3 regions of the Rhizobium sp. PvP014 genome follow, and region 2 is predicted to be linked to each of the others. Evidence: predicted binding sites of a transcription regulator. Region 2 holds the regulator's gene; each other region holds the start of a gene.
The links. Region 2 encodes LexA, which represses DNA repair genes until DNA is damaged. Its sites were predicted from a motif close to TGTTCNNNNTGTGTTCNG; they were not measured.
Positions count from the first base shown of each region.

Region 1: J3A65_RS11795 (putative DNA modification/repair radical SAM protein) is a predicted target of LexA. The motif match lies at 3,726-3,743, and genes of this name have one in related genera.
Region 3: J3A65_RS19505 (YifB family Mg chelatase-like AAA ATPase) is a predicted target of LexA. The motif match lies at 3,554-3,571, and genes of this name have one in related genera.

Region 1 is NZ_JAGIOT010000002.1:1,486,171-1,496,548, reverse strand. It holds gene J3A65_RS11820 (Stealth CR1 domain-containing protein) at 1-138, shown strand, start outside; gene J3A65_RS11815 (hypothetical protein) at 199-930, shown strand; gene J3A65_RS11810 (3-deoxy-manno-octulosonate cytidylyltransferase) at 953-1,843, opposite strand; gene J3A65_RS11805 (glycosyltransferase family 4 protein) at 1,914-2,966, opposite strand; gene greA (transcription elongation factor GreA) at 3,030-3,506, opposite strand; gene J3A65_RS11795 (putative DNA modification/repair radical SAM protein) at 3,749-4,981, shown strand; gene J3A65_RS11790 (UdgX family uracil-DNA binding protein) at 4,981-6,432, shown strand; gene J3A65_RS11785 (DUF6693 family protein) at 6,533-6,910, shown strand; gene J3A65_RS11780 (MFS transporter) at 6,917-8,485, opposite strand; gene carB (carbamoyl-phosphate synthase large subunit) at 8,592-10,378, opposite strand, start outside.
Region 2 is NZ_JAGIOT010000002.1:835,535-845,912, forward strand. It holds gene lpxA (acyl-ACP--UDP-N-acetylglucosamine O-acyltransferase) at 1-51, shown strand, start outside; gene J3A65_RS08725 (LpxI family protein) at 51-938, shown strand; gene lpxB (lipid-A-disaccharide synthase) at 938-2,116, shown strand; gene gltA (citrate synthase) at 2,152-3,441, opposite strand; gene J3A65_RS08740 (ComEC/Rec2 family competence protein) at 3,735-6,284, shown strand; gene lexA (transcriptional repressor LexA) at 6,265-6,984, opposite strand; gene J3A65_RS08750 (VOC family protein) at 7,012-8,052, shown strand; gene kdsA (3-deoxy-8-phosphooctulonate synthase) at 8,057-8,902, shown strand; gene eno (phosphopyruvate hydratase) at 9,031-10,305, shown strand.
Region 3 is NZ_JAGIOT010000002.1:3,082,081-3,092,458, reverse strand. It holds gene J3A65_RS19515 (peptide chain release factor 3) at 1-1,333, opposite strand, end outside; gene dut (dUTP diphosphatase) at 1,424-1,894, shown strand; gene J3A65_RS19505 (YifB family Mg chelatase-like AAA ATPase) at 1,931-3,463, opposite strand; gene gshB (glutathione synthase) at 3,637-4,587, opposite strand; gene J3A65_RS19495 (YraN family protein) at 4,700-5,071, opposite strand; gene rsmI (16S rRNA (cytidine(1402)-2'-O)-methyltransferase) at 5,081-6,022, opposite strand; gene dnaN (DNA polymerase III subunit beta) at 6,285-7,403, shown strand; gene pmtA (phospholipid N-methyltransferase PmtA) at 7,527-8,120, shown strand; gene J3A65_RS19475 (histidine phosphatase family protein) at 8,140-8,727, shown strand; gene pyrF (orotidine-5'-phosphate decarboxylase) at 8,733-9,425, shown strand; gene J3A65_RS19465 (right-handed parallel beta-helix repeat-containing protein) at 9,450-10,378, opposite strand, start outside.

The DNA.
Region 1 (10,378 bases), 650 kb from region 2:
TCGACGCCGTTCGGATGTATCCAGAGCCAGGACGAACTCAGCATCGAGCTTCGCCAGGCGCTGACTGACGTGATGATAACGAAATTTCACACCCATCTGCCGCACCGGCTTATCGAACACCTGCGGGCGGCAGACTGACGAGGTTACCGGTGTAGACAGGACTGCCGAGGTTACGGCAGCAAGACTTGGAGAACGTGCGTGGTACGAAAGAAGAGTAAGCTTGAGGCACTGCTGTCCTTCAACCGCTACCGCAAGCGCTGGGGAGCTGCGAAATACGCCAAGCTCGACCAGGATTACGCGGGCATGAAGCAGCGGCTGATCGAGGATTCGGATCGCGAGCACCGGTCGGGCAAGCAGAAGTCGCTCGACGATCACATGGCGAACCTGAGACTGGAGTTTAAAGGCCAGCCGGAACTGCTGTTCTATCATGCACAGCTTATCGTCCTCATGCGGCGCGAATATAATGTCCGGGAGACGTACCAGCAGTTCAAGACCCTGTGGGAGAATGAAGCGCCGTTCCTCACCGCCCATCTCGATCTGCGTTGGCTGATCTCCGCGAGCGACAGCATCGCCGATCTCGACGAGGACATGACGGCAAGGGCGATCGCCATGATCGGCTCCTCGCTTGCCAACACGATCAAGGTTTACGAGACCGACCGCTTTATCCATGGCGGCGACGAGCGTCCTGTCTCACAAGATGCGATCGAACAGACGCAAGGTGCGCCGATGCACAGGTTCAACGGGATGTATCTGTTCAAGGTGGGGACCGACGACACGCTGCGAAACATGCGCTGGCGGCTCGATCCCTTTTTCAAGCAGGGAATTGCCGGCGAGATCGCGAAGGCGATCTACGACCGCCTGCAGGAGAACGACACGGCATTCAGCCGGTTACGAGCGCTCCACCACCGCGATCGCAGCGGGTGGTGGTAGCAGGCGCTTAAGCTGTCCCGGTTCAGGATGGCTCGCCATTCTTCGCTCGCTGCTTTTTGCGCTGCTTGACCAGCCTGTCCTTCTTGGACCTGATCCGCAGACCTCTTGCGAGATTGTAGATGACGCGAAGCGGCATGGTGATCGTGATCAGCTTGCCGAGGTTGCGGTTGCTGTTTTCCAGCCGTTCGGAAAGGACCTGGATGGCGGCAAACACAAAGTTGCTGTTGCCGATATCGGGGAAGTGGCGCGATAGGGCCTTGTAGGGATTGAAAGCTGTTCTTCCTGCCATTTCGAGCTTGTCGCTGTTGGCGAGGAGTTGCAGCACCGACTGTTCGAACGTCCAGTCGTGGATGTGGAACATCTGCCACTTGCGGCTGCGGCGTCCCGAGAAACCGCAAAGCACGACCTTGGCCTGCGGCACCTTCTCGCAGAGCCAGACCGAAAGGGCGAAGCCTGAACTGGCGGTATGGTCGCGCGGGTAGAAATCTTCGAGGTAGCTGCAAAGGTCGATGGCGCCTGCTGCGACGCCGCCGAACTCGGCCGGTTCCGTCACCTGTTCCATCGTGGCGGCGCGCATGCTCATGACGCCGGTAAACCCGGGGCCCGGCAGCAGGGCCAGCACCTTGTCGAGAGCGTTGTCGTAGATCAGTTCGGACCCGACGCGGCTCGTGCGTGCCACCAGCAGCGAATTGCGCGTGAACGGCGTTTTCAGCACCTTGCTGACGTAGTTGAAAAAGACGAACAGCGTCGTTTCCGGATAGGCGGCGTGGATCTCGTTGAAGTTCTGCTCGTCACTGTTGGCGACAAGGACGATGTGGGTATAGCCGGCGAAAAACTGCTGCCAGTCTTCCTCGTTCATAAGGCCGCTCGTCGTCGGTCTGTGCTGCGCCATCCCGGCAGAAAGTTCCGTCATTTGAAGCGTCCTCCATGCAGATGCGGGCAGAGCCGGACCGGTTGCGTGGCACCGAATACCTCTGAAGTTTTCATGGTCTGGTCTCTAAAAGCGTTTCGTAGATTTCCGCCAGACTGTTGGCTTCCTTTTCGATGGCGAAGGCGACGCGCACATGCTCGCGACCGCTCCAGCCCTGCTGGCGGGCCAGTGCAGGGTTTTCGAAATAGGTGCGCAGCGCATCGCGAAGCGCCGTGTAATCGCCGGCCGGAACGACCGATCCGGTCTCACCTTCGACGATCATTTCGGAATAGGCGCCGGCATCGCTTGCAACGACTGCGGTTCCCGATGCCATCGCCTCGAGCGGCGTCAGTCCGAAGCCCTCATTGCGGGACGGCGCCACATACAGAGACAGGCGACGGTACCAAGGCTTGATGTCGTCCACTTCGCCCATGAACAGGATGCGATCTGTCAGACCGCTCATGGCGACATCGGCTTTCAACGCATCGCCGAAAACCTTGTTGTCCGGCGTGACACGTCCGCAGACGACGCCCGTCCATTCGGGATAGGACGGCAACAGTTCGATCAGGGCGCGCACGAAAAGGTCTGTGCCCTTCTGATGCCGAACGCGCCCGAAGCAGCCGATCAGATGCTTGCCGAAACCATCTGCCGGGGAGGAAGGGTCGGATGGGCCGGAGGGACGGAAGAGATCGAGATCGACGCCGTGGTGCACCACCTTATAGGGCACTTTCAGGTATGAACCCGATCGTGCAGACGTCGCGACGACCGCATCCATCTTGCTGATCAGAAAACCCGTCCATGCGGAATGGGTTCGTTGCGCGGCGGAGGTGAACAAGAGCTTCAACGGCATCCGCAGCACATCGCGCATGAAGAGGCCGGGCAGCATCTCGATATTGCGGCGGGCATGCCAGACACGGGCGCGCCGCCCTGATGGCGGTGACCACAGCGCGGCAAGGTCGGCATAGCGGATGTGGGGAAGGTGGGAGGGCAGGCCAGGTCCCAAGACCGCGATCTTCTGACCCTTTGCCCATTGCACCGGAATCAGCTGGACGATCGTGGACGTCACGCCGGAGAGCCGCTTCTTGAAGTTCGGCGCGATCACTTCGATATCGGATATATCGACCACGGAGCCGGGAGCGATACCGCTGCCCATCTCCGTGGCGACTTCGCCAGACGTTTCCACGAGCGATCAGCCCCAGGAGATGGCGAGGATCTCGTAGGCCTTGGAGCCGCCAGGGGCGACGACTTCGATACTGTCACCCTTTTCCTTGCCGATCATGGCACGGGCGATGGGTGAGGAGATCGAGATGCGGCCAGCCTTCACGTCGGCTTCCTGATCGCCGACGATCTGATAGGTTTTTTCCTCTTCGGTATCCTCATCGATTAGCTTGACGGTTGCGCCGAACTTGATCGTGGAACCGGACATCTTGGAGAGGTCGATCACTTCGGCGCGGGCCGTGAAATCTTCCAGCTCGCCGATGCGGCCCTCATTGTGGCTCTGGGCTTCCTTGGCCGCGTGGTATTCGGCGTTTTCCGAAAGGTCACCATGGGCGCGCGCTTCCGCAATCGCTTCGATGATGCGGGGACGCTCCTCCTGCTGGCGCCAGCGCAGTTCTTCCTGCAACTGGGTAAACCCCTTCGGCGTCATCGGTACCTTTTCAACCATTTTCTTGTCCTTAAGGCGCATGTCCGCGGATGCCGCGGACACAAAAAGAAACAGGTTCCGGAGCGGTAACTTCGGAACCATCTGCAGCATCTGAATTTAGGGCATCATAACAGAATTTCGACTGCTCCCGCTAGGAAAATCGAAATGGTGTCAGATGCGCCAGCTGGAGTTGAATGAATCAAACGTCCCTCGATTTGTCAACGGGTTGACGCAGTCATAAAGAACATATAGAGAACGCACTAATGAAGAAGTCGCTGAAAGAACGGTTGGCGATCCTGTCGGACGCTGCCAAGTACGACGCCTCCTGCGCCTCCAGCGGGACATCGAAGAGAGATTCGTCGGTATCCGGCGGTTTGGGTTCGACCGAAGGGTCCGGCATCTGCCATGCCTATGCCCCGGATGGCCGTTGCATCTCGCTTCTGAAAATCCTTATGACGAATTTCTGCATCTACGATTGCGCCTACTGCATCAATCGTTCCTCCAGCAATGTCGAGCGGGCCCGGTTCACGCCCGAAGAGGTTATCTGGCTGACGCTGGAATTCTATCGGCGCAATTATATCGAGGGTCTGTTCCTGTCGTCGGGCATTATCCGCTCGTCCGATCACACGATGGGCGACATGGTACGGATCGCGCGGGAATTGCGGACCGTTCATAATTTTCGCGGCTACATCCATTTGAAGACGATCCCGGAAGCGTCGCAGCAGCTGATCGAGGAGGCGGGGCTGTATGCCGACCGTCTGTCGATCAACATCGAACTGCCGACCGATGCCGGGATCAGCCAGTTTGCGCCGGAAAAGCGGCCCGCCAATATTCGTCGCTCGATGGGCGATCTGCGGCTGAAGATCGAGGAGATGCGCGACCCGACGCTGCAGACCAAGCGTCGCAAGCGGTTCGCGCCTGCCGGCCAGAGCACGCAGATGATCGTCGGGGCAGACGGCGCCAACGACGCGACCATTCTCGGGACGAGCGCCAGGCTTTACGGCAGCTACAGCCTGAAACGCGTCTATTACTCCGCCTTCAGCCCGATCCCGGACTCGTCGAAGACACTGCCGCTGATCAAGCCGCCTTTGATGCGCGAGCATCGGCTCTATCAGGCGGACTGGCTTTACCGGTTCTACGGGTTCGAGATCGGCGAGATTACGGCGTCCACGGAAAACGGCATGCTGGATCTAGACCTTGATCCGAAGCTTGCCTGGGCGCTCGGCAACCGCGACAAGTTTCCGGTCGATGTGAACAGGGCGGACAAGGAGACGCTGCTGCGGGTGCCGGGTTTCGGGACCAAGACCGTCGGAGCGATCCTGTCGTCGCGCAGGTTTCGCAAGCTGCGGCTGGAGGATTTAAAGCGGCTGAGCGTGTCTCTGAAGAAGGTACAGCCCTTTATCACCTGCGAAGGGTGGACACCGCGCAAGCTTGCCGACCGGGCCGATCTGCGATCCATGTTCCAGCCAAAGCCGGAGCAGCTGTCGCTTCTATGATGTACCGAGTCTTGTTGCGGGGGAGAGGCGATCTGACCGAGTGGCGCGATGCTGCGCGTGCCTATCTGGCGGCCGGCATCGCACCTGATCGTGTCGAGTGGCGCACGATGGACGACACGGACGGATTGTTCGGGCTGGACGGCAATCAGTTGCCTGAGCCTGTCGACAAGCCGGTGACGCAGGGTGTTCCTCCAGCCTTTCTGAAGCTTGCCGCCTCGGTCATCTGCCATTCCGATCCGACGCGGTTCTCGCTTCTCTACCGGATGCTGTTTCGCATGGCGCACGGGCGCAATTTTCTGGGTATGGCGACCGATCCAGATGTGGTGGCGGCAAACCGGATGTCGAAGTCGATCGGCCGCGACTATCACAAGATGACCGCCTTCGTCCGTTTCAAGGAAATTCCACTGCCGGAGGGTGTTGCCGGACGCCGGCGCTTTGTGTCCTGGTTCGAGCCTGATCATTTTATCATCGACCGTGTGGCCCCGTTTTTCCAGCGTCGTTTCAACGACATGGACTGGCTGATCGTGACGCCCAGGGGTTCGGCGTCCTGGGATGGCGAGACCCTGCGGACCAGCGATGAGCCCGCCGAAAAGCCAGACCTTCGCGACGACACGGACGATCTGTGGCGGACGTACTATGCCAATATCTTCAACCCCGCGCGGCTGAAGGTGAAGATGATGATGTCGGAAATGCCGAAGAAGTACTGGAAGAACCTGCCCGAGGCAGAGCTTATTCCGGGCATGATCGCCAGCGCCGAGGCAAGTGTGATCGAGATGGGACGCAAGGCGGCGAGCGAACCCCTGGCGTTCCACCATCGCATCCAGGAAGCCGCAGCACGGGTGCCAATGCCAGAAGGGCCGACCGCCGGTACAATCGAGGCCTTGCGGGAGGAAGCACGTCGCTGCACCCGCTGCGACCTCCATTGCATGGCGACCCAGACGGTTTTCGGCGAGGGGCCTGTCAATGCCAAGGTGATGATCGTCGGCGAGCAGCCGGGCGATCAGGAGGATCTGGCCGGGCGCCCCTTCGTCGGGCCGGCGGGCAAAGTGTTCAACGAGGCGGTGAGCGCGGCCGGGATCGACCGGACGCAATTCTACATCACCAATGCGGTGAAGCATTTCAAATACGAGCCACGCGGCAAGCGGCGCATTCACCAGAAGCCAAATATGGGCGAGGTGCAGCAGTGTCGCTGGTGGCTCGTCCAAGAACTCGATCTGGTGCAGCCGAAGCTGGTCGTCGCGATGGGTGCGACCGCGCTGTTTTCACTCACCGAGATGCGCCACAAGCTGGAGGACGTCCGGAGCAGGCCGATTGCCATGCAGAACGGTCGGACGCTGTTTGTCACCGTGCATCCGTCCTACCTGCTTCGCATTCCCGATCTGGGGCGAAAGGCGGAGGAGGTGGCGCGGTTCAAAGAGGATATCGTGGCGATCGGACGCCTGGCTTCGTAAGCGAAGCATCAAGTTCATTGGTAGGCCCAGGTTTCAATTGACTTCGTCTTGAAATGAAAGCTGTATTCGGCGGGGTCTCTCAAGACTATAGCTGGGGAATATGTCGAATACAGACGTTGCGGCCACACCGCCATTCAAGACGCAACCTTTCGGATCCACGCTTCGGTGCGAATATTCGCTGATGGAGGCGGTCGGGTATATCATTCTCTGGTTGATCATCAGTGTGTTGACACTTGGGATCGGTGCGTTCTTCGCTGTTTACTACTTCTACAAGAGCATCATCAACAAGACCTACCTGATCGGCCGGGACGGCCAGCGGATCGCGCGGCTCGAATGCGAACTCAATCTGGCGGAGATGATCGGTCACATCCTGATCTGGATCCTGATCTCCATCGTGACGCTTGGGATCGGTCTCGTGTTCTACGTCTTCCGCACGCTGCGCCTCTGCTTCAACAGAACGAGGCTCGTCTATATCTGAGCGCGCTCAGTGTCCCGAGCCGATCGCGCTTTCGTCGATATGGGCGCGGGCGTAGATCGTGCGGGCGGTCGCTGCGAGGATAAGCAGGAGCAGTGAGGCGAGGAGGCAGCAGCAGGCAAAACCCGTCGAGAAGGATTGCCGGGCGGCCTCCAGCCAGACCGGACCTTCGCCTGCCTGCAGAGTGGTGCCACTGAGCCCGCGTGCCGTCTCGACGGCGCCGCCAATGGTCGCCCTGACCGTTGCTGCCTGGGCCGGGTCGAGCCCGGTCACATCCGCGCCATCCATTAGAATGCGATAGACCAGTGTCCCGAAGCTGCCGAGAAGGGCGACACCGAGGGCGCCGCCGAATTCGGCGCTGGTTTCGGAAATCGCCGAGGCCGAGCCGGAGCGTTCCGGCGGCGCCGTGCCAACGATCAGGCCAGTCGTCGTCAAAACGACGGGCACAAAGCCGATGGCGATGAACATGGTCGAGCCGAGGACGCCGTAGAGGCTCTCGGAATAGGCGGCGATCGACATGGACAACATGCCGGCCGCGTTGATGATGAGACCGATCAGGACGGTGTTGACCGGACCGAACCGGTTGGTGAAACGGTAGGCCTGTAGTGACATGACGGTAAAGACGATCGATGACGGGATCGACCAGAGGGCGGCTTCGAGCGGCGACAGGCCGAGAACGAACTGCAGGAAGAGGTTCTGGTAGAGAAACACCCCGAAGACGAAGAACATGCCCGCGAGATTGACGAGAAGCGAGGCGGTGAAGGCGGGGATGGCAAACAGCTTGAGGTCGATCAGAGGCTGCGTCAGGCGCTTCTGACGGCGGATGAACAGGTAGCCGAACGCAACGCCGACCGCGATCGGGATCAGATGCTGGCTCTGGAACCCATCTGCCGCCATGTGCTTGAAGCCGTAGATCACCGGCAGCACGGTCGCGAGCGACAGGACGACGCTGACGAGATCGAGCTTGGCACTTTCCGGGCTTTTGTATTCCGGCAGGAGGAACGGGGCGACGACCAGAAGCACCAGCATGATCGGAATGTTGATGAGAAACACCGAGCCCCAGTGAAAATACTGCAGGAGAAAGCCGCCGAGGAGCGGGCCAATTAGTCCGCCCAATGCGAAAGCTGTTCCCCAGATGCCGATCGCCCGGTTTCGCTCGGCTTCGTTCTTGAACAGGTTGACGATCAGCGACAGGGTCGAGGGCGCGATCGTCGCACCGGCGATGCCGAGAAGTGCACGGGCGGCGATGAGTTCCTGTGCTGTCGAGGAGAAAGCGGCAAGTGCCGAGGCGATCCCGAAGGCGAATGCGCCGATCAGCAGCACGCGGCGGCGGCCGATCCGGTCTCCGAGCGTGCCCATGGTGACGAGAAAACCGGCGACCATGAAGCCGTAGATGTCGTTGATCCAGAGCAGTTCGGACGCGGACGGGTCGAGATCGGCGACGATCGCGGGGACGGCGAGAAACAGGATGGACAAGTCCATCGAGTAGATCAGGCAGGCGATCGACAGGACGCAGGCACCGATCCATTCCCGGCGACCGGCAGGCTCGTGGCCCGGATGTTGCGACGGCGTCTGCATCGTTCCTCTCCCAGATATCGGCTTGCGGATTTACCGCACGTCTCAGGATCGGGCAACCGCTGCGACCTCAACGAAAACGGGCGCCAGAGGCGCCCGTTCGAGATTGTTATGCGAAGTAGCTTTGCAGCGTCCGCACTTCGAGATTGCCTGCTTTCAGTGCCTTGATCGCCATCGCAGCGGATTCGGCACCTGAGATCGTCGTGTAATACGGCACCTTCTGCATCAGCGTTGCGCGGCGCAGTGATTTCGAGTCCGAGATCGCCTTGTTTGAATCCGTCGTGTTGATGACGAGCTGGACCTGGCGGTTGCGGATGGCATCCTCGATATGCGGGCGTCCTTCCAGGACCTTGTTGATCTTGGTCGACTCGATGCCGTTTTCGGCGAGGAAGCGGGCGGTACCGCCGGTGGCGATGACCTTGAAGCCTATTTCCTTCAGCATGCGGATGGCCGGCAGCACGCGTGGCTTGTCGTCGTCGCGGACCGACACGAAGACCGCACCGTCGCGGGGCAGTTCGACGCTTGCACCGAGCTGGCTCTTGGCAAAGGCAAGTGCGAAGTCCGTATCGAGACCCATCACTTCGCCGGTCGAACGCATTTCCGGTCCGAGCAGGATGTCGACGCCGGGGAAGCGGGCGAACGGGAAGACCGCTTCCTTGACCGCGATATGCTTCAGATTGCGCGGATCGGGCTTGGTGCCGTAAGCCGCAAAGATAGCGTCGAGCTTTTCGCCGGCCATGGCACGGGCGGCGATCTTTGCGATCGGGGCGCCGATAGTCTTGGCCACGAAGGGCACGGTGCGCGAGGCACGCGGATTGACTTCGAGCACGTAGACGGTGCCGTCCTTGATGGCGAACTGGACGTTCATCAGGCCGACGACGTTAAGCGCCTTGGCCATCGACGTTGCCTGGCGTTCCAGCTCGTCGATCATCTCGTTTGAGAGCGTGCGCGGTGGCAGCGAGCAGGCGCTGTCACCCGAATGGATACCGGCTTCCTCGATATGCTCCATGATACCGGCGACATAGACGTCGGTGCCGTCGCAGAGGCAGTCGACATCGACTTCGATGGCGTTGGACAGGTAGCTGTCGAACAGAAGCGGGTTCTTGCCGAGCAGGGTGTTGATCTGGCCGGTCTTGTCGTTCGGATAGCGCTGCTTGATGTCTTCAGGCACCAGTTCCGGCACCGTATCGAGGAGGTAGCTCTGCAGCTGGCTTTCCGAATGCAGGATCTGCATGGCGCGGCCGCCCAGAACGTAGGATGGGCGAACGACCAGCGGGAACCCGATTTCCGACGCCACGAGGCGGGCCTGCTCGACCGAGTAGGCAATGCCGTTGTTCGGCTGCGTCAGGTCAAGCTTCATCAGAAGCTTCTGGAAGCGGTCGCGGTCTTCGGCCAAGTCGATCATGTCAGGCGCGGTGCCGAGGATCGGGATACCGTTCTTTTCGAGCGCTTCGGCAAGCTTCAGCGGTGTCTGGCCGCCGAACTGCACGATGACGCCGACGACTTCGCCCTTTTCCTGCTCGGCGCGGAGAATCTCGATGACGTCTTCAGCCGTCAGCGGCTCGAAATACAGGCGGTCGGACGTGTCATAGTCGGTCGATACGGTTTCCGGGTTGCAGTTGATCATGATCGCTTCGTAGCCGGCATCCTTCAGGGCGAAGGCGGCGTGGCAGCAGCAATAGTCGAACTCGATGCCTTGGCCGATGCGGTTTGGACCGCCGCCGAGAATGACGACCTTCTTGGCGGTCGAGACTTCGGCTTCCGAGCGCAGTTCGCCCACGAACGGCGTCTCGTAGGTCGAGTACATGTAGGCGGTCGGCGAGGCGAATTCGGCAGCGCAGGTGTCGATGCGCTTGAAGACCGGCCGCACGTTGAGCGCGTTGCGCAGTTCCGCGA
Region 2 (10,378 bases):
ACAGCCGATAGTGACCGCGCGATCTCATCGCCTTTCCGCAGGAAGGGCTGATGGTCGCGGCCGGCGCCCCTGGCCAAGCGCGAGAGGGCCGGCTGGCGATTATCGCCGGTAAAGGCTTTTTGCCAGCCTACCTGGCGGATGCCGCACGTGTTGCAGGCGAAGATCCGTTCATCATCCAGCTGAAGGATGAGGCGGATCATCGCTTTGACGGGTTCGACCATGTGTCGCTGGGCGTCGGCGATCTCTCAGGGATCGAGAAGAGTTTTCGCGAAAGAGGCATCCGTCGCGTAGTGATGTCGGGCGGCGTCGCAAGGCGCCCCGAATGGCGCGACATTCATCCAACCTTCAAGACCCTGATCAAATTGCCCTCCGTCGTGCGCACACTGCTATCAGCCGGCGATGACGCAGTGCTGCAGATGGTGATCAAGTTGATCGAGGCCATGGGTTGCGAAGTTCTGGGTGCCCACGACATCGCGCCGGGCCTGCTGGCGAAGGTCGGTCCGCTTGGCCAAGTGTCTCCAGGCGGTGACGATCTGCGTGACATCGAACGCGGTGTCGAGGCTGCGAGCGCACTCGGCAATCTCGATATCGGCCAGGGCGCTGTCAGCGTCGGCGGCCGCGTTGTGGCACTCGAAGGTGTCGAGGGAACCGACCGGATGATGCAGCGCGTTGCCGAACTGCGCGCCGAGGGGCGTATCTCCACGCGCCGCAAGGGCGTGCTTGTCAAGCTCTGCAAGCTCCACCAGGATATGCGCGCGGACCTGCCCACCATCGGGCCATCCACCGTCGAACATGCCGTCGCGGCCGGGCTGGCGGGCATTGCCGTGGAAGCGGGCAGGGCGCTGGTGCTGGAAGAAGCAAAGCTGATCAAAGCTGCTGACGCCCACGGCATTTTCGTCTGCGGCATCGATCAGGCCCTTCCGTCGAGAGGATTGTGATGAACCAAGGTTTGAAGGTTGCGATCATCGCCGGCGAAGTGTCGGGCGATCTCTTAGGGGCAGACCTCATCGCAGCACTGAAGGCGTCCTACGGCGGTCCCGTCGAACTGATCGGGGTGGGCGGTGATGCACTGTCGGCCCAAGGCCTTCAGTCGCTGTTCGATTTCTCCGAATTGTCGATCATGGGCATCACCCAGGTGCTCGCGCGTCTTCCCAACCTGATCCGTCGCATCAACCAGACGGCGGCTGCGATCGTCGCCGCAAAGCCCGATGTGCTTGTCATCGTCGATAGCCCTGACTTTACCCACCGAGTGGCAAGAAAGGTGAGGGCGGCACTGCCGGATCTGCCGATCGTTGATTATGTCTGCCCGAGCGTCTGGGCCTGGAAGGAATATCGTGCCAAGGCGATGCTCTCCTATGTCGACCTCGTTCTTGCCGTCCTTCCCTTCGAGCCGGAAGCGATGCGACGGCTGGAGGGTCCGAAGACAGTGTTCGTCGGTCACCGGCTGACCAATGATGCGGATCTCCTGAGGGTCCGTGCTGCGCGCGCCGAGAGGCCGGTCAAGACCTCCGCCGACAAGAAGACGATCCTCTTGCTTCCGGGCTCCCGGTCAGCCGAAATCAAGGCACTCCTACCCGTGTTCGGCGAGGCTGCGCGCGAGTTTGCGGATCGCAATGGTGAGACCCGGTTCCTGCTTCCGACGGTACCGCGCCGGGAAGAACTGGTGCGTAAGATGGCCGCAGATCTGCCGGTTCATGTCGAGATTACCACGGATACAGCCGGAAAATGGGCTGCCTTCGCAGAGGCGGACGTGGCGCTGGCGGCTTCAGGGACGGTTATCCTGGAACTGGGGCTTGCGACGGTTCCCGTTGTCTCAGCCTACAAGACGGACTGGCTGATCAAGCTTCTGGCCGGCCGCATCAAGATCTGGACCGGCGCGCTTCCGAACCTGATCGCCGACTACCCGGTCGTTCCCGAGTATGTCAACGAGGTCGTGCGACCCGGAAGCCTCAGCCGCTGGGCGGAACGTCTGTCCGCCGACACGCCGGAGCGCCGTGCGATGCTCGACGGGTTCGCACTTGCCTGGCAGAGACTGGACGTCCCTGTTCCGCCTGGAGAGGCCGCAGCAGGTGCGGTACTCGAACTGTTAGACAACAAAAAACCCGTTCATCGCTGAACGGGTTTTTCTTTTCGCAAAGCCTAATTCAGCGCCTAGCGCTTCGAAACGGGCGTGTAGTCACGCTGCGCTTCGCCGGTATAGAGCTGGCGCGGACGACCGATACGCTGCTGCGGATCTTCGATCATTTCGGCCCACTGGGCGATCCAGCCGACGGTACGCGCAAGCGCGAACAGAACGGTGAACATCGTCGTGGGGAAGCCCATCGCCTTCAAGGTGATGCCCGAATAGAAGTCGATGTTCGGGTACAGCTTCTTTTCGATGAAGTAGGGGTCCGTCAGAGCAATCTTCTCGAGTTCCATGGCGACCTGCAGAAGCGGATCGTCCTTGTGACCGAGTTCCGCCAGCACTTCATGCGTGGTCTTCTGCATGATCTTGGCGCGCGGATCGTAGTTCTTGTAGACGCGGTGACCAAAGCCCATCAGACGGAACGGATCGTTCTTGTCCTTGGCACGGGCGATGTATTCCGGGATCTTGTCGACGGTCCCGATCTCGGTCAGCATGTTGAGCGCTGCTTCGTTGGCGCCGCCGTGAGCGGGGCCCCAGAGGCAGGCAATGCCGGCAGCGATACACGCGAACGGGTTTGCACCCGAGGAACCTGCAAGGCGAACCGTCGAGGTCGACGCGTTCTGTTCGTGATCCGCATGCAGGATGAAGATGCGATCCATGGCGCGCGACAGGACCGGGTTCACCTTGTATTCTTCACACGGCACGGCAAAGCACATGCGCAGGAAGTTGGAGGCGTAATCCAGGTCGTTCTGCGGATACACGAAGGGCTGGCCGATATGGTACTTGTAGGCCATGGCGGCGAGCGTCGGCATCTTGGCGATCATGCGCAGCGACGCAACCATCCGCTGGTGCGGATCGGTGATGTCGGTGGAATCGTGATAGAAGGCCGAGAGAGCGCCCACGCAACCGCACATGACGGCCATAGGATGCGCATCGCGGCGGAAGCCGGTGAAGAAGCGGCTCATCTGCTCGTGAACCATGGTGTGCATGGTTACGCGATGATCGAAGTCCTTCTTCTGGGCAGCCGTCGGCAGTTCTCCGTAGAGAAGCAGATAGCAGGTTTCCAGAAAGTCACCCTGTTCAGCAAGCTGCTCGATCGGGTAGCCGCGGTGCAGGAGAACACCCTTGTCGCCGTCGATATAGGTGATCTTGGATTCACAGGATGCAGTCGACGTGAAGCCGGGGTCGTAGGTGAAGGCACCGGTTTGCTTGTACAGGGCTGCGATATCGATAACATCCGGCCCAATGGTGCCCGATCGCACCGAGAGGTCGACTGTCTTATCACCAAGTACGAGATTTGCGCTTTGTTCCGTCATTCTGATCCTCCAACCTGTTGGCGGCATGGCGCCCAGAAAGCGCCATAAGAGTTAAGCGTCGCAAGTTAGCTATATGATCCTAAAGGTGATGCCAAGCGCTCCTGCGACATTTTGTGCAGCGCGAAAATAATTTAGGCAGGCCACGTTTAAAAGATGCCCAACCTCATGGTGTAAGAGGCCGTAACGTGAAGGAAAACCGCAGCTTGGCGAATGTGTTGACGAGGAGAATATAAACGCGCAGGTTGCGTTTATCAATCACCGTCTCTGCAGCGGAGCCGGCGGGATAAACCATCATGGCGAATGGCGGAGCGATTTTTGAGGCAGCCAGCAGCAAGCCGGTGATGCTTGCTTCGACACCCCACGCAATCGCACTCTGGATGCCCGAATCGGCATCGCAGACAATGCCCGCGGAAGTCCGGAATGATGGTCGAAACGACCATCATTCCGAGGATGTTTTCAGGGTATACGTGGTCAGAGACCGGCCCGTTTCCAAATGGCTGTGCACGTCGTTGAGCGAGGAGGTTTCCCACGGTCATGGGTTCCTCTTCCTGCCTGTCTTGCTGGGTGCCGGCGCTGCGATCTGGTTCGCACTTCCTTGGACGCCATCGCCATTCATTCTCGCAACCATGCTTGCGATCTCGATGGTGACCGCAGGGCTGACACGGTATCGCGCGCATCAGCTGTCTCGTGCCAACCTTGTACTCTGCATGCTTCTCTCCGGTTCTGCGCTGGCAGCGCTCGAAACCTGGCGGTGTTCGACGGTCGTGCTCGATTCGCCCGTCACGACGACCATCAGCGGGATTGTCGAACGACGCGAAGCGGATGCACAGCGCCGCTGGCGCTATATCGTGAGGATCGAGCAGACATCTGAGCCCACGCTCGGTCGTCCCCCGCAGCGGGTGTCGCTTCTTGCCAGAAGCCAACACGAACCTGCAGACATCGGAGAGCGCGTTTCCGGCCGTGCCCGTCTGTCGCCACCCTCTGGCCCGGCGCTTCCCGGATTGAACGATTTCGCCTTCTCCTCCTACTTCGATCAAATCGGGGCCGTTGGCTTCTTTTACGGCGCGCCTAGCGTACAACCCGCGATCGATGACCAACCCGGGTTATGGTCGGACATGCAGCGAGGGCTTTTTGCGCTTCGCAGCGCAATCGGCAATCGCATCCGCGATACGGTCAAGGGGGATGCGGGCGCTTTTGCTGCCGCAATCGTGACCGACGAGCGCCGTGCAATTTCCCGTGAGACGACCGAGGCGCTTCGTCTGTCCGGGCTGGCCCATATCGTCGCGATCTCAGGCCTGAACATGGCGCTGGCAGCCGGTATCTTCTTCGTCGGCGTCCGCTCCGTCCTGTCGCTGTTTCCAGGCTTTGCGCAGGCCTATCCGATCAAGAAGTTTGCCGCGTTCGGTGCGCTTGTCATGGCGACCGCCTATTACCTGATTTCCGGGTTCGGGGTTTCCGCCGAGCGGGCCTATATCATGATGGCGGTGATGCTGGTCGCCGTGCTCGTCGATCGACCCTCCATCAGCCTTCGCAACGTCGCCCTTTCGGCAATCATTATCCTCGCCATCTCGCCGTCGGAGATTTTGGGTCCGAGTTTCCAGATGTCGTTTGCGGCAACCGCGGCACTGGTGGCAGGGTTCGCCCTCTGGACGCGATATTTCGCGAAAGGTAGGGAGGATACAAAAGGTAGCAACCGGTGGATAACGGGTGTCGCGGCGACGTTCCATTTCATTGCCGGGATCGTGGTGACGTCGCTGATCGGCAGTACTTCGACGTCGATCTATTCGATCGAGCATTTCCACCATCTGACCACCTACGGCCTCGCGGCCAATCTCGCGGCCATGCCGATCATTTCCTTCGTGGTGATGCCGGCAGGGCTTGTTGGCATGTTGCTGATGCCGTTCGGGCTGGATGCTCCCTTTCTGTTCATCATGGGCGAGGGGCTGCGGATCGTCATTCGCATTGCCGAGATCGTTGCCGCATGGGGCGGCGATATTGCCATCGGCCGGCAGAACCCGCTTTTCCTGCCGCTGGCGACGGCAGGCTTTCTGCTTCTGACGCTGCTGCGCACGCCGCTGAGGCTGACAGGCGCGCTGTTCATGGCGGTGGCTTTGCTCTTTGCGGTCCGCTCAGGCTCGGCGCCGAGGCCTGATATCGTCATATCCGAAGACGGCGCGTCAGTGGGACTGATACAGGATGACAAGATCACCCTCAATCGAACCCGGCCGCCGGGATTTATCTACGATCAATGGCGGCGAGCGCTGGTGCTTGAGACCGGAGAACAACCGCTCGCCTTGCCGGTTCTTGCCTCTTCGGAACCAGCGCGAGGTGCCAGCCTTGCGAAAAGTGATGACAGACGACCTAGACCACATTCGCGACCGGATTTGACGCGCCGGGAAATCGAATATGTCAGGGGCTTTCTTCAAGCATTCACGCCCGGACGATTTGCCTGTCTGCCGAAAATCCTGTGCGCGGCGCAGACTGCTCAGGACATCCGGATCGTCACTGTCGAAGACAACCGATACACCGGTCTTGCCTGCGATTTCGGTCGGATCATCGTCTCGCCCGGCGCACGCTTCGATACTTGCCGCTCCGGCGCCTTGCTTCTCAGCGGGCGGACGTTGCGCCGGACTGGCGCACTGGAAATCACCATTATTCCGAACGCGACAGCGCCAGACATCAAGATTACGGCGGCGATGCGAGACAGCGCACAGACCTCAAGCCGTCCGTGGACCGTCCACCGGTTCTATGACTGGCGAACGCGACAATTCGACTTTGGCATCCCGGAGGCTGTTGCTGCGCATCTCCGGGATAACAGCGTTCTTAATGATAGCGGCGAATAAGGCCGACAAGCTTGCCCTGGACCTTCACCCGGTCGGGCGGGAAGATGCGGGTCTCGTAAGCGGGGTTCGCCGCTTCCAGCGCGATCGATGCACCCTTGCGGCGGAACCGCTTCAGGGTCGCTTCTTCCTCATCGACCAGGGCAACGATGATATCGCCCGGACTTGCGGTGCTGGCATTCTTGATGATGACGGTATCACCATCGAGGATGCCGGCATCGATCATCGAATCGCCCTTCACTTCGAGCGCGTAATGATCGCCGGAACCCAGCATCTCGATCGGAACGGCGATGTCGTGGGTGTTGTTCTGGATCGCGGAGATCGGCACGCCGGCAGCGATTCGACCCATGACCGGGATGTTTGTCGAGAACGGATTGTCCGCCATGACCGGCGCCGGCTTCTGAGCGACGACCGGTTGCGTTTTGCCGAGGCTTCCCTCGATGACACTGGGAGAAAAACCCCGTCGCGGATGAAGGTTCGCCACATAGGCGTCAGGCAGCTTGATCACTTCGAGCGCGCGTGCTCTGTTCGGCAGACGGCGAATAAAGCCACGCTCCTCGAGCGCGGTGATCAGCCTATGGATGCCGGACTTCGATGCAAGGTCGAGAGCGTCCTTCATTTCGTCAAACGACGGCGGCACGCCTGATTCTTTCATCCGCTCGTGGATGAACAGAAGTAACTCCTGTTGCTTGCGTGTCAGCATGGACGGGACCCTCAGAATTGGAAACAAATGCAGAACGGACGCTATATGTTCTATCTGTGTTCCGCAAGCCCCAAATTTTTGCTCAAGAATAGTCTCATTTCAGCGTTCGATCACGTATTCAGTTCGTGCGCAGCACTTGCCGAGTTTCCCGCGATAGCCAATGTTCTGCGGAATAAGACTTTGGGGGTGTTAGTGGGTAACAAGTCAGTCGATCATTTGGTTCTGCCCGTTGCAGATCTGGCGTCAGCGCGGGGGAGGTTGACCGCTCTCGGCTTTACTGTGGCACCTGAAGGTGTTCACCCTTTCGGCACAGCTAATGCCTGCATATTCTTCGCGGATGGCTCGTATCTCGAGCCGCTGGGCATTGTGAACCGTCGGCAAGCCTCGCTTGCGGCAAAACGAGGCAACGTGTTCACCGATCGCGACATCCGCTTCCGCGGCCAGCGGAAAAGGGAAGGTCTATCGGCGGTGGTCGTCGGGACGCAGGATGCAGCGGCCGATCATAGCCGTTTTGTGGACGGGCACATGTCTGCGGGCGAGATGCTTCAATTCTCCCGCCCGATGCAGTTGCCCGATGGTGGGGAGAGCGAAGTCTCATTCCGTCTGGCGTTCGCGGCAGTTCCCGAGGTCGATGACATCTTGCTGTTTTCCTGCCAGCGCATGGCCGCATTACCGGCAGATCGCGGTGGTCTTGATGAGCACGCAAACGCCGTTACAGGCCTTCGAGAGATCGTCTTTTCTGCAGATGACCCGCTGGAGTTTCTTCCGCTTTTCGAAACCGTGTTCGAGACGCAACCCGAGCAAGGGAAAGACGGTCTGCGGATCGAAGCTGCCAATGCCAGCATCCGCATTCAATCCAACGACACGTTCAGCGACGAGTTCCGGTCTTCGATGAAGCCCTTGTTATCGTCGCGCCTCGCTGCGCGCGGGATCATCTTCAAGACCGCCGATCTCGCCGTGACAGAGATCACCCTTGCTGCTAATGACGTCGCATTCATCCGCAGGGATGGCCGCGTGATCGTGTCGGCAGCCCCGGGGCAAGGTGTGGTATTCGGTTTCGAGGAATAGTGAAATGACAGTCTCCGCCAATTCTGAAGTGTCCGTGGGCGAGGGGAGTTCGAAAGTCGTTTTCTCAAACACGGCAAAGCTCTCGCTGATTGCCGGTCCCTGTCAGATGGAAAGCCGTGATCATGCGTTCATGATCGCCGGCACGCTTGTCGAACTCTGCAAGAAGCTCGGCATCGGCCTCGTCTACAAATCCTCCTTCGACAAGGCCAATCGCACGTCGATCTCCGGCAAGCGCGGCATCGGCCTGGACAACGCGATGGCAATCTTTGCCGATCTCAAGAAGGAATACGGCTTTCCGGTTCTGACCGACATCCACACGGAAGAGCAGTGCGGCCTCGTGGCCGACACGATCGATATCCTGCAGATCCCCGCCTTCCTGTCGCGTCAGACCGACTTGCTGGTCGCGGCTGCAAAGACGGGTTGCGCGATCAACGTCAAGAAGGGGCAGTTCCTGGCACCCTGGGACATGAAGAATGTTCAGGCGAAGTTCCTCGAAAGCGGCAATCCCAATGTGATGCTCTGCGAGCGCGGTGCGTCGTTCGGCTACAACACTCTCGTTTCCGACATGCGTTCGCTGCCGATCATGGCGTCGCTCGGAAGCCCTGTTATTTTTGACGCAACCCATTCCGTCCAGCAGCCAGGCGGCCAGGGCGGCTCTTCCGGCGGCCAGCGCGAGTTTGTCGAAACGCTTGCCCGTGCAGCCGTCGCAGTCGGCGTTGCTGGCGTCTTTATCGAAACCCACGAAGACCCTGACAATGCGCCGTCTGACGGCCCGAACATGGTCCACCTGAAGGACATGCCGCGCCTTCTGGAAAAGCTGCTGGCCTTCGACGCCATCGCAAAAGGCTGACGGCGTCGAAAAACCGCCGAATTGACTGGATTGTAATCCGCGTGTCATCGACGATCGCACAATGTCGATGACACGCCTGTTCGCTGAGCCTGCGAATTCAGGCTCGCACATCAACCGAGGAGAGACCCTTGACCGCCATTACCGACATCATCGCTCGCGAAATTCTGGACAGCCGTGGCAATCCGACCGTCGAGGTGGATGTTTATCTGGAAGACGGCTCGATGGGCCGCGCCGCCGTTCCGTCGGGCGCCTCCACGGGCGCGCATGAAGCCGTCGAACTTCGCGATGGTGGCAAGCGCTATGGTGGCAAGGGCGTCGAAAAGGCTGTCGAAGCCGTCAACACCGAGATCTTCGACGCGATCGGCGGCTTCGATGCCGAAAGCCAGATCCACATCGACAAGACCCTGATCGCGCTCGACGGCACCCCGAACAAGTCGCGCCTGGGTGCAAACGCCATTCTCGGCGTCTCGCTTGCCGTTGCCAAGGCCGCAGCCGAATCGTCCGGCCTGCCGCTCTATCGCTATATCGGCGGCGCCTCTGCCCATCTCCTGCCGGTCCCGATGATGAACATCATCAATGGCGGCGCTCACGCCGACAACCCGATCGATTTCCAGGAATTCATGATCATGCCCGTCGGCGCCGAGACGCTGAAGGATGCCGTGCGCATGGGCGCGGAAATCTTCCACGTCCTCAAGAAGGAACTGGCAGCGCAGGGTCACAACACCAATGTCGGCGACGAAGGCGGTTTCGCACCGGGCCTGAAGAGCGCTCCGGAAGCGCTCGATTTCATCATGAAATCGGTCGAAAAGGCTGGCTACCGCCCGGGCGACGACGTTCACCTGGCGCTTGATTGCGCAGCCACCGAGTTCTTCAAGAACGGCAAGTATGAGCTGGAAGGCGAAGGCCGTTCGCTCGAGCCGGAAGCAATGGCCGATTACCTGGCAGAACTTGCCGGCAAGTACCCGATCATCTCGATCGAAGACGGCATGTCGGAAGACGACTGGACCGGCTGGAAGTATCTGACTGACAAGATTGGCTCCAAGGTGCAACTGGTCGGCGACGACCTGTTCGTGACCAACTCGGCCCGTCTGCGCGATGGGATCCGTCAGGGCACAGCCAACTCGATCCTCGTCAAGGTCAACCAGATCGGCTCGCTCACCGAAACGCTCGATGCTGTCGAAACAGCGCACAAGGCAAGCTACACGGCCGTCATGTCGCACCGTTCGGGTGAGACGGAAGACTCGACAATTGCCGATCTCGCAGTTGCCACCAACTGCGGACAGATCAAGACCGGTTCGCTGTCGCGCTCGGATCGTCTGGCCAAGTACAACCAGCTCATCCGCATCGAGGAAATGCTGGGTCCTCAGGCTGCCTACGCGGGCCGCTCGATCCTCAAGGCCTGATAATTCCGGTCGACTGAGGCAAAATATTCGAGAGCCCGCGCCACTTGCGCGGGCTTTTGCGTTTTACAATTCG
Region 3 (10,378 bases), 2.2 Mb from region 2:
ACAGCCGCTCTTTGAGAACGTCGAGCTGCAGCGCGCCGACGACGCCGACGATGGCGGGCGATCCGTCTTCCGGGGAAAACAGCTGCACGACACCCTCTTCTGCCATCTGCTGCAAAGCTTCCTTCAGCTTCTTCGCCTTCATCGCATCTTCCAGACGCACGCGGCGTAGGATTTCCGGCGAGAAGTTCGGGACGCCCTGGAAGACGAGATTTTCGCCTTCCGTCAGCGTGTCGCCGATACGAAGCGTGCCGTGGTTGGGGATGCCGACGACGTCGCCGGCAAAGGCGGTATCGGCGATGTGACGCTGGGAGGCGAAGAAGAACTGCGGCGCCGTTAGGCCCATCTGCTTGCCGGTGCGGGCAAGCCTTGCCTTCATGCCACGCTCCAGCTTGCCCGAGCAGATGCGCGCAAAGGCGATACGGTCGCGGTGGTTCGGATCCATGTTGGCCTGGATCTTGAAGACGAAGGCCGTCATCTTGTCTTCGCTTGCATGCACGGTGCGGATATCGGCGACCTGGTCACGCGGCGGCGGAGCAAAATCGGCCAGTGCCGTGATCAGATCCCGGACGCCGAGATTGCGCAGCGCCGAGCCGAAGAAGACCGGCGTCAGGTGACCCTCGAGAAAGGCCTTTCTGTCAAACGGGCGGCAGGCTTCCCGCGCCAGTTCGACTTCCTCGACGAAGGCCGCGCGTTCGTTTTCCGGCAGTCGGTCGGCGACGGCCTGGGGTCCGTTGACCGAGATCGCGTCCTCGCTGTCTGGACCACGCACCCGGTTATCGGCCAGGTGGTAGGTTCCGCAGAAGCTCTTGGAGCGACCGATCGGCCAGGTGATGGGGGCCGTATCCAGCGCCAGCTTTTCCTCGACCTCGTCGAGTACCTCGAAAATGTCGCGGCTTTCGCGGTCCATCTTGTTGATGAAGGTGATGATCGGAATGTCGCGCATGCGGCAGACTTCGAACAGCTTCAGCGTCCGCGGCTCGATGCCCTTGGCGGCATCGATGACCATGATCGCCGCATCCACCGCCGTCAGCGTGCGATAGGTATCGTCCGCGAAGTCTTCGTGGCCGGGCGTATCGAGAATGTTGAAGACCTTGTCGGCATATTCGAACGTCATCACCGACGTCACGACCGAGATGCCGCGTTCGCGTTCGATCTTCATCCAGTCGGACCGCGTCTGGATGCGATCCTTCTTGGCCTTGACCTCACCGGCGAGCTGGATGGCGCCCCCGAACAGAAGCAGCTTTTCCGTCAGCGTTGTCTTGCCCGCGTCCGGATGCGCAATAATCGCGAATGTGCGGCGGCGGGAGACCGCCTCTGCAATGGTTTCGGCCATCTTTTATATCCTGTGAATTGCCGCGGTATCTAGCGACTAAAGCCCGCCATTGCAATTGACCTGCCGCGCTGCGGCGCAAACTAATGGCTAATGACCATTCAAGCCCCCTCCTCACCCGTCCTCAATGTCCTGCGTCTTCCGCACGGGCAGGACCTGGATCTGCCCGCCTACGAGACATCAGGTGCTGCCGGCATGGACCTTCGTGCCGCCGTGACCGATGGCGAGCCGCTGACCATCGCACCCGGCAAGCGCGCCCTGGTGCCGACCGGCCTCGTGTTCGAAATCCCCGCCGGGTTCGAGGTGCAGATCCGCCCACGTTCGGGGCTTGCGTTCAAGAACGGCATCACGTGCCTCAACACGCCCGGCACGATCGACAGCGACTACCGCGGCGAAGTGAAGGTTTTGCTGATCAATCTGGGAGACGAGGATTTCGTCATTGCCCGCGGCATGCGGATCGCACAGATGGTGTTCGCGCCCGTTGTCCAGGCGCAGGTCGTCGAAGTTTCCGAGGCAAGTGCGACGGCACGCGGCGCCGGCGGGTTCGGATCCACCGGCGTCTGACGTCTGCCGGAATCCTGTGACACCGATCTAGGTCAATCAGGCGGATACCGTGGGGCGCTCCCCGGCCATCCGATACGAGATCGCCTCGGCAAGGTGTATTCTCCCGATACCATCCTTCTCGTCGAGATCGGCCAGCGTCCGCGCCACCCGCAAGACCCGATGATAGCCGCGGGCGGAGAATTTGAGCTTTTCTGCCGCGTCGCGCAACAATTGCAGCCCGCCCGGATCGAGCTCGGCGAATTTCTCGATCATGGCGGTGGAACACCGCGCGTTGGTGAGAACCGTGTACTGGCCCTCGCCTTCAAAACGCTCTCTCTGCCTGTCGCGAGCGGCCGCCACCCGCTTTGCCACGCCGGCACTCGGCTCTGCCGGCGCCGGGCGGATTAGATCGCTTGCCGAGACAGCAGGCACATCGATACGGATATCGATGCGGTCCATGAGCGGGCCGGAGATACGCGCCTGATAATCCGAAGCGCAGCGCGGACCTCGGGCGCAGCTATGCCCCGGTTGGCCCGCCATACCGCAACGGCACGGGTTCATGGCGGCAACGAGCTGGATGCTGGCTGGATAGGACACACGGTGATTGGCCCGGGCGATGACGCATTCGCCTGTCTCCAAGGGCTGGCGGAGCGCATCGAGAACCTGGGGCGAGAATTCCGGAAACTCGTCGAGGAAGAGGATGCCGTGATGCGCGAGCGACGCCTCTCCGGGCCTTGCGCGCAGACCGCCGCCGACCAAAGCCGCCATCGTGGCGGAATGATGCGGCATGCGATAAGGCCGCCGATCCGACAGCTTTCCGCCCGAGAGCTGGCCGGCGATCGAGTGGATCATCGAGACTTCGAGCAGTTCGGTGGCCGATAGCGGCGGCAATATCGATGGAAGCCGGGCGGCGAGCATCGATTTTCCCGAACCGGGCGGACCGACCATCAAGAGGTTATGGCCGCCGGCAGCCGCGACTTCGAGCGCGCGTTTGGCGCTTTCCTGGCCCTTGATATCGACAAGGTCAGGCAGATTGGCGGGCGGTGCGCGCACGGCCGGTTGAGGGCGCGACATGACCTGCGTGCCGCGGAAATGGTTGGCAAGCGCGATCAGGCTGCGGGGGGCCAAGATATCGACGCCGGGGCCTGCCCAGGCCGCTTCCGCGCCACTCTCTGCCGGGCAGATCAGCCCCTTTCCGATTGCGCTGGCGCTGATGGCTGCCGGAAGCGCACCGGCGACGGCTGCAAGCGTTCCATCGAGATTCAATTCGCCGATCACGACATAATCGGCGAGCATATCGGCGGGCACGGCACCGAGCGCCGCCATCAGGCCGACGGCGATCGCGAGGTCGAAATGGCTGCCTTCCTTGGGCAGGTCCGCCGGGGCGAGATTGACCGTGACCTTCTTGGGCGGCATGGCGAGGCCGGAGGCGTGCAAGGCTGCCTGCACCCGCTCTCGGCTTTCGGCGACTGCCTTGTCCGGCAGGCCGACGATATGCATGCCGATCTTGCCCGGCCCGATCATGACCTGCACATCGACCGGAATGCCCTCAATGCCCTGAAATGCTACCGTTCTGATACGCGCGACCATTCCGACCCGCCCACTTGCGCAAGCTAAGGTGGGGAAATTCCCGCCTACCGTGCCGCAGGTTGAAAGCTCGCACGGTTGTCGGTGAATTTCAAGAACAGGCAGTGAACAATTTCGCGTATGAGACGAAGACAGCGCGCATCAGGTTGCATAACGAGAACAGATGTGAACGGTTATCAGTTCTGCTTGGCGTCGATTGCGTCCCACATGAGGCTCGCGACGTCAGCACCGCCGAACTTCTTCACTTCGCGGATGCCCGTCGGAGATGTGACGTTGATCTCGGTCATGTAATCGCCGATCACGTCGATGCCGACAAAGATGAAGCCGCGCTCGCGCAGAGCCGGCCCGATGCGGGCGCAGATTTCCTTCTCCCGCGGCGTGATATCGGTCGCCTCGGCACGGCCGCCGACATGCATGTTGGAGCGGCTGTCGGTTTCCGCGGGCACACGGTTGATCGCGCCGACCGGTTCACCGTCAACGAGAAGAATGCGCTTGTCGCCCTTGCGCACCGCCGGAAGGTAGGCCTGGGCGATATAGGGTTCGCCGCGATACATCTGGCCGAACATTTCGAGCAGCGACGTGAAGTTGCGATCGTCGCGGGCGGAGTGAAACACGCCGGCGCCGCCATTGCCGTAAAGCGGCTTCAGGATGATATCGCCGAGCTCTTCGCGGAACTTGGCAATTTCAGCCGGGTCACGGGAGATCAGTGTCGGCGGCATCAGGTCGGCGAATTCGGTGACGAAGATCTTTTCCGGCGAGTTGCGCACCCAGGCCGGATCATTGACCACGAGCGTCTTTGGATGAATGCGCTCCAGAAGATGGGTCGATGTAATGTAGCCCATATCGAAGGGCGGATCCTGGCGAAGCTGCACGACATCCATCGTCGACAGATCGGTCGGCTGCTTTTCGCCAAGGGTAAAGTGATCGCCCTTGATGTCACGCACCTGCAGCGGCTCGAGGGCTGCAAAGATGCGGCCGTCGCGCATCGTCAGGCGGTCGGGCGTATAGTGGAACAGCTCGTAACCGCGCGATTGCGCTTCGAGCGCCATGGCGAATGTGGAATCGCCGGCAATGTTGATGCCGGAAATGTGGTCCATCTGAAATGCGACCGTGCGAATTTTCGCCATGACTTCAGCCCCCTAGGATTGGCCCGCCTGATGTAGGACGACGAACCCCGAAAGGCAACCGTGGCCGGGATATTCCGACAGGGCCGCGGCAAGGCCTATGCTGAGGACGGCCCTAGAACGCATCCTGGAAATGGCGCGGAAACCTTCCCGGCAGGACGGCGATGATATCGTATCGCTGAGATAACCCGGACGCATCCTTGCATTTCGACAGCCAGAGATCGCTCGCGGCCCGGATCCGTTTCTGCGATGCATAGGAGACGGCGTCGAGCGCCTGCATCTCGGATTGTCTCGCCTTCACCTCGACGAACACCACGAGATCGCGCTTGCGGGCGATGAGATCGATCTCGCCCAGTTTCGTGCGGTGGCGGAGGGCGAGGATGCGGTAGCCTTTCAGCAGGAGATAGGCAGCGGCGACATATTCCGAGACATGGCCGCGGCGCTCTGCCTTGCGACGTCTGGCGCCGATCTCATCCCGTTGTGCCATCGCGATCCATCAGGTCCCGTTCTTTATGGCGATCAGACGCTGATAGAGATCCTTGCGCGGCAGGCCTGTGATCCGCGCCGCTTCAGTCGCAGCCTTTGCGGTCGGATGCGTTTTGGAAAGGTCCTGCAGGATGGCATCGACCTCAACCTCGCACGGCGCCTCTTCGGGTGCTGGAGGTTCAATCAGAAGGACGATCTCGCCCTTGACGTTGTGGCCGTCTCCATAGTGCGCGGCAAGCTCGGCCAGTGTGCCCCGGCGAAACTCCTCGTAGGTCTTGGTGAGTTCCCGGCAGACGCAGGCAAGCCGGCTGCCGCCCAGGACATCGGCTGCAGAAACGAGCGTGTGGGCGATGCGATGGGGAGATTCAAACAGGATCAGCGTTGCCGGGATCTTTGAAAGTTCGCCAAGCCGGTCGCGGCGGGCTTTGTCCTTGGAAGACAGGAACCCGACGAACAGGAAAGCATCTGACGGCATGCCCGAGCCGACGAGGGCCGCAAGCGGGGCAGACGCGCCGGGGATGGGCACGACCCGATAACCGGCATCGATCGCCATCTGGCCGAGGCGATAGCCGGGATCCGACACGAGCGGCGTGCCGGCATCGGAGACCAGCGCCACGGACTTGCCGGCTTCGAGCGCCGCAATCAGCTTCGGCCCGGCCTCGTTGGCGTTGTGCTCGTGATAAGAATAGGGTCGGTTGACGATGCCGTAGCGATCGAGGAGCACGCGGGTCACCCTTGTGTCCTCGCAGGCCAGCACATCGGCGCCGGACAGGGTTTCGAGCGCGCGCAGCGTGATATCGCCGAGATTGCCGATCGGGGTGGCGACGAGATAGAGCGCCGGCTCGATGGGGCGGGAAGCGATGAACGTATTGCCGACGCGATAGCCACGCTGTCCCTTGATGGGTTCGGCGGCGATTTCGGTGGATTGCTCTGAAGATTGGTCGAGGGTCATCGCCTGTTATGGTCGAGGCCGCAGACTTCGGCAAGCAGAGGCCGGCGATGTTTTGCGCGTCCGGTTTCGCCGCGTTGCGTTTTCTGTGTGCAAGTGCGGTATGAACAAGCAATTCAAATGGCGCAGGGTCCGTTCTGCTCTTGCTTTCGCATCCGAATGTCTGCCATTTTGCCCGTCCACATGTTCCGGCTGCGCAATGGCCGGCAGAGAATATCAGGTGGTCCGGCCAGCCGGATCGCCACGGTCGAAAGCGATAGTGTCCATGCGTATTACTCTTGAGCGCTCCAATCTCTTGAAGTCGCTGAATCACGTGCACCGCGTCGTGGAACGGCGCAACACGATTCCGATCCTGTCCAACATCCTGCTGCGCGCGTCCGACGCGAGCCTGGATATGAAGGCGACGGACCTTGATCTGGAAGTGACGGAATCGACACCGGCCATGGTGGAACAGTCCGGCGCCACGACCGTGCCGGCGCATCTGCTTTATGAAATCGTCCGCAAGCTGCCGGACGGATCGGAAGTGCTGCTCGCCACCAGCGCCGACGGCGCGACCATGACCGTGCAGTCCGGCCGTTCGAAATTTTCGCTGCAGTGCCTGCCGGAAACGGATTTCCCGGATCTGACGGCCGGCAGCTTCAGCCATACGTTCAAGATGAAGGCGACCGATCTCAAGATGCTGATCGACCGCACCCAGTTTGCGATCTCGACCGAGGAGACCCGCTATTATCTGAACGGCATCTTCTTCCACACGATCGAGGCCGGTGGCGACCTGAAGCTGCGCGCTGTTGCAACCGACGGCCATCGTCTCGCCCGCGCAGACCTGAAGGCGCCTTCGGGCTCTGAAGGCATGCCCGGCATCATCGTGCCGCGCAAGACCGTGGGCGAGTTGCAGAAGCTGGTCGACGATCCGGAAGCCTTCGTGACGGTGGAAGTTTCGGATGCCAAAATCCGCCTCTCGATCGGCGGCATCGTCATGACATCGAAGCTAATCGACGGCACATTCCCCGATTACCAGCGCGTCATCCCGACGGGCAACGACAAGGAAATGCGCGTCGACTGCCAGAGCTTTACCAAGGCTGTGGACCGCGTCTCCACGATCTCTTCCGAGCGCGGACGTGCCGTGAAGCTGTCGCTGTCCGAAGGGCAGCTGATGCTGACGGTCAACAACCCGGATTCCGGCAGCGCCACGGAAGAAGTGGCTGTCGGCTACGAATACGACGCGATGGAAATCGGCTTCAACGCCAAGTACCTGCTCGATATCACCGCCCAGCTTTCCGGCGACGACGCGATCTTCATGCTGGCGGATGCGGGGTCACCGACACTGGTGCGCGATACGGCGGGCGACGATGCGCTCTATGTGCTGATGCCGATGCGCGTATAGCATCTTACCAGGCGGCTCGGTTAACCCCAGCCGCCTTTTTTGTGCCGTATTCCGCCTGCGACATTTCATCTTGTGTTTGCGGCAAAACGGTTCACATTGGATGAAACTGGAGGGGACGACCTGATGGAACTGCGTTTGAAGGAACGGCTTGGCCGGAAATTTGACGAGGAAATCCGTTTCTTCAAAGGATGGATCGACGGTCCGAAACAGGTCGGAGCCATCATCCCGACATCGTCAGTCACCGCCAAGCGGATGGCGAGCATCATCGACACAAGTTCCGGCCTGCCTGTTCTTGAGCTTGGACCAGGCACCGGCGTCATCACCAAGGCGATCCTGAAAACCGGCATCGAGCCTCAGAACCTTGTTTCGATCGAGTATTCGACCGATTTCTACCAGCATCTGATGAAGACATTCGAAGGCGTGCATTTCATCAATGGCGACGCGTTCGATCTGGATCGCACGCTCGACACCCTGAAACACCAGAAATTCGACTGCGTGATCTGCGCCATTCCGATGCTGAGCTTTCCAATGGAACGCCGCATCGAACTTCTGGAAGATCTTCTCGACCGCGTCCCGCCGGGACGCCCGGTGATGCAGATCACCTACAGCCCGGTTTCGCCTATTATCGCCAAGCCAGAGCGCTACAAGATCAAGCACTATGACTTCGTGGTGCGCAACATTCCGCCGGCGCAGCTATGGACATATACGCGAGCTTAGCGTCCGGACCTTCTCCGACATGACATTTGGGATTTACATCACGCATCCGCAGGTCCGGATCGACCCCAACGTGCCGGTGCCGCAATGGGGCCTGTCCGACACGGGTCGCCTGCGCGCCGAACAGGCGGCGACATCCGGCTGGGTATCCAAGCTCGGGCGCATCGTCTCGAGCGACGAGACAAAGGCAATCGAGACCGCCGACATCCTGGCTGCGGCCGTCGGTCTCAAGACGGAAATCATCGGGGAACTGCACGAGAACGATCGCTCGGCGACAGGCTTTCTGGCGCCGCCTGATTTCGAGGCGGCAGCCGACTGGTTTTTCGCCAACCCGACCGAGAGCTTCAAAGGCTGGGAGCGCGCCGCGGATGCGCAGGCGCGGATCGTGTCTGTGGTCGAATCCATTCTGGCGGGCCACGATCCCGCGGTGCCGATCGCCTTTGTCGGTCATGGCGGCGTCGGCACGCTCCTGAAATGTCACCTGAAACGATCGGCCATATCCCGCACGGAAGATCAGCCGGGTGGCGGTGGCAATCTGTTCCGCTTCACCCTTGCGGATCGCGCCGTCACATGCGACTGGACCCCGATCGAAACATGGAAGGGAGACTGACAGACATGCAAGCGCGTGACAGGCTGATTGTGGGCCTTGATATCCCGACCGTGTCCGAAGCGGAAAAGATGGTGGCAACGCTTGGCGACACCGTCTCTTTCTACAAGATCGGCTACCAGCTGGCCTTTGCCGGTGGGTTGGAGTTTGCCCGCGAGCTTGCAGAGGATGGCAAGCAGATCTTTCTCGACATGAAACTGCTCGATATCGACAACACGGTCGCCAAAGCTGTCGAGAACATCGCCAAGATGGGCATGACCATGTTGACGCTGCATGCCTATCCGAAGGCAATGCGCGCCGCGGTCGAAGCAGCAAAGGGCTCCGATCTCCGCCTGCTCGGCGTTACCGTGCTGACCTCGATGGATGCGGCCGATATGATCGAAGCCGGCTATGCGCAGACACCGGGCGAGCTGGTGGCACGCCGCGCCGAACAGGCGCGTGCGGCCGGCATGGGCGGCATCGTCTGCTCGGCCGAGGAATCGGCCGCCGTCAGAGCGATCGTCGGAGCCGACATGGCGGTGGTCACCCCCGGCATCCGTCCGACCGGCTCCGATGCCGGCGACCAGAAACGTGTCGTGACACCTTTCGATGCCCTGAAGTCAGGCTCCAGCCACCTTGTCGTTGCCCGCCCGATCGTCCAGGCAGCCGACCCGAAGGCGGCCGCGCAGGCTATCCTCGCGGAGATGCAGGCGGCGCTCTGACCTGCAGACGGCGCTTGATCCGGATCAGCGGTTGTCCGAGACGACATTGTTCGCGTCGCTGTTGAGGACGAAGGTGGCGACGCCGCCCGACAGGCGGTTGCCGGTGACCCGGTTGTTCTGCGCGTAATCGAGCGGGCTGGCTCCGCTGCCAAACGACGCCGTTGGCCGTGTCATGCAATATTTGCGCACGCCTTGCCGGCTGCCGAGCCAGACCGCCGGCATGGCAAGCCAGTCCTTGTAGCGGAAGCTGTTGCCGGAGATGACGTTGCGTTGAGGCGCCTGGTGGCGGATCGTGCCACCCTCGCCGCAATTGCGGTACAGAAACACGCCGCCCTTTACCGGGTTCACGAACGTGTTTTTCTCGATGAGATTTTCCGCGGAGCCATCTATTGCGATGATCTCGCGCTGGCTGGCTGATGTTTCGAATGTATTGCCGATGACGCGGTTTCGGGCCGATTCCGCATCCAGATAAATCACGGCCGAGACCGTCTTGCCGGTGAAGCGCGAGTTTTCGACAATGACATTGGTGACGCCGGGCGCGATATAGACCGGCGTGCCGACATTGGCGATGAAGCGGTTTTGTGACAGCACGATATCGCTTGGCGCGATCGACTGCGCTCTTTGCGTATGTCCCGGCGTGAGTGAGGATTCCCTGACCTTCTCGGCCTCTCCGTTGTGACCGAGGCCTTCGATGCGGATATCACCCTTGATCGTGCAGTTGCGGATATGGATGTCGCGGGGCGTGTCCCAGGTGCCATCCTTGCGCTGAACCGAACGGATCACGATCGTGCGGGCCTTGGGCTTGGTGCCATCAAGCGTCGCGCCGTTGCAGTCCATCGTCGTCCCAGACGCGCGACTGCCGGAAAACGCGATCGGCACGGTGATGACGGCATTCTTCTGAAGGGTGAGATCGCAATCGATTTCGATCGGGCGCGTGGCCGCTTCGGCGGGCG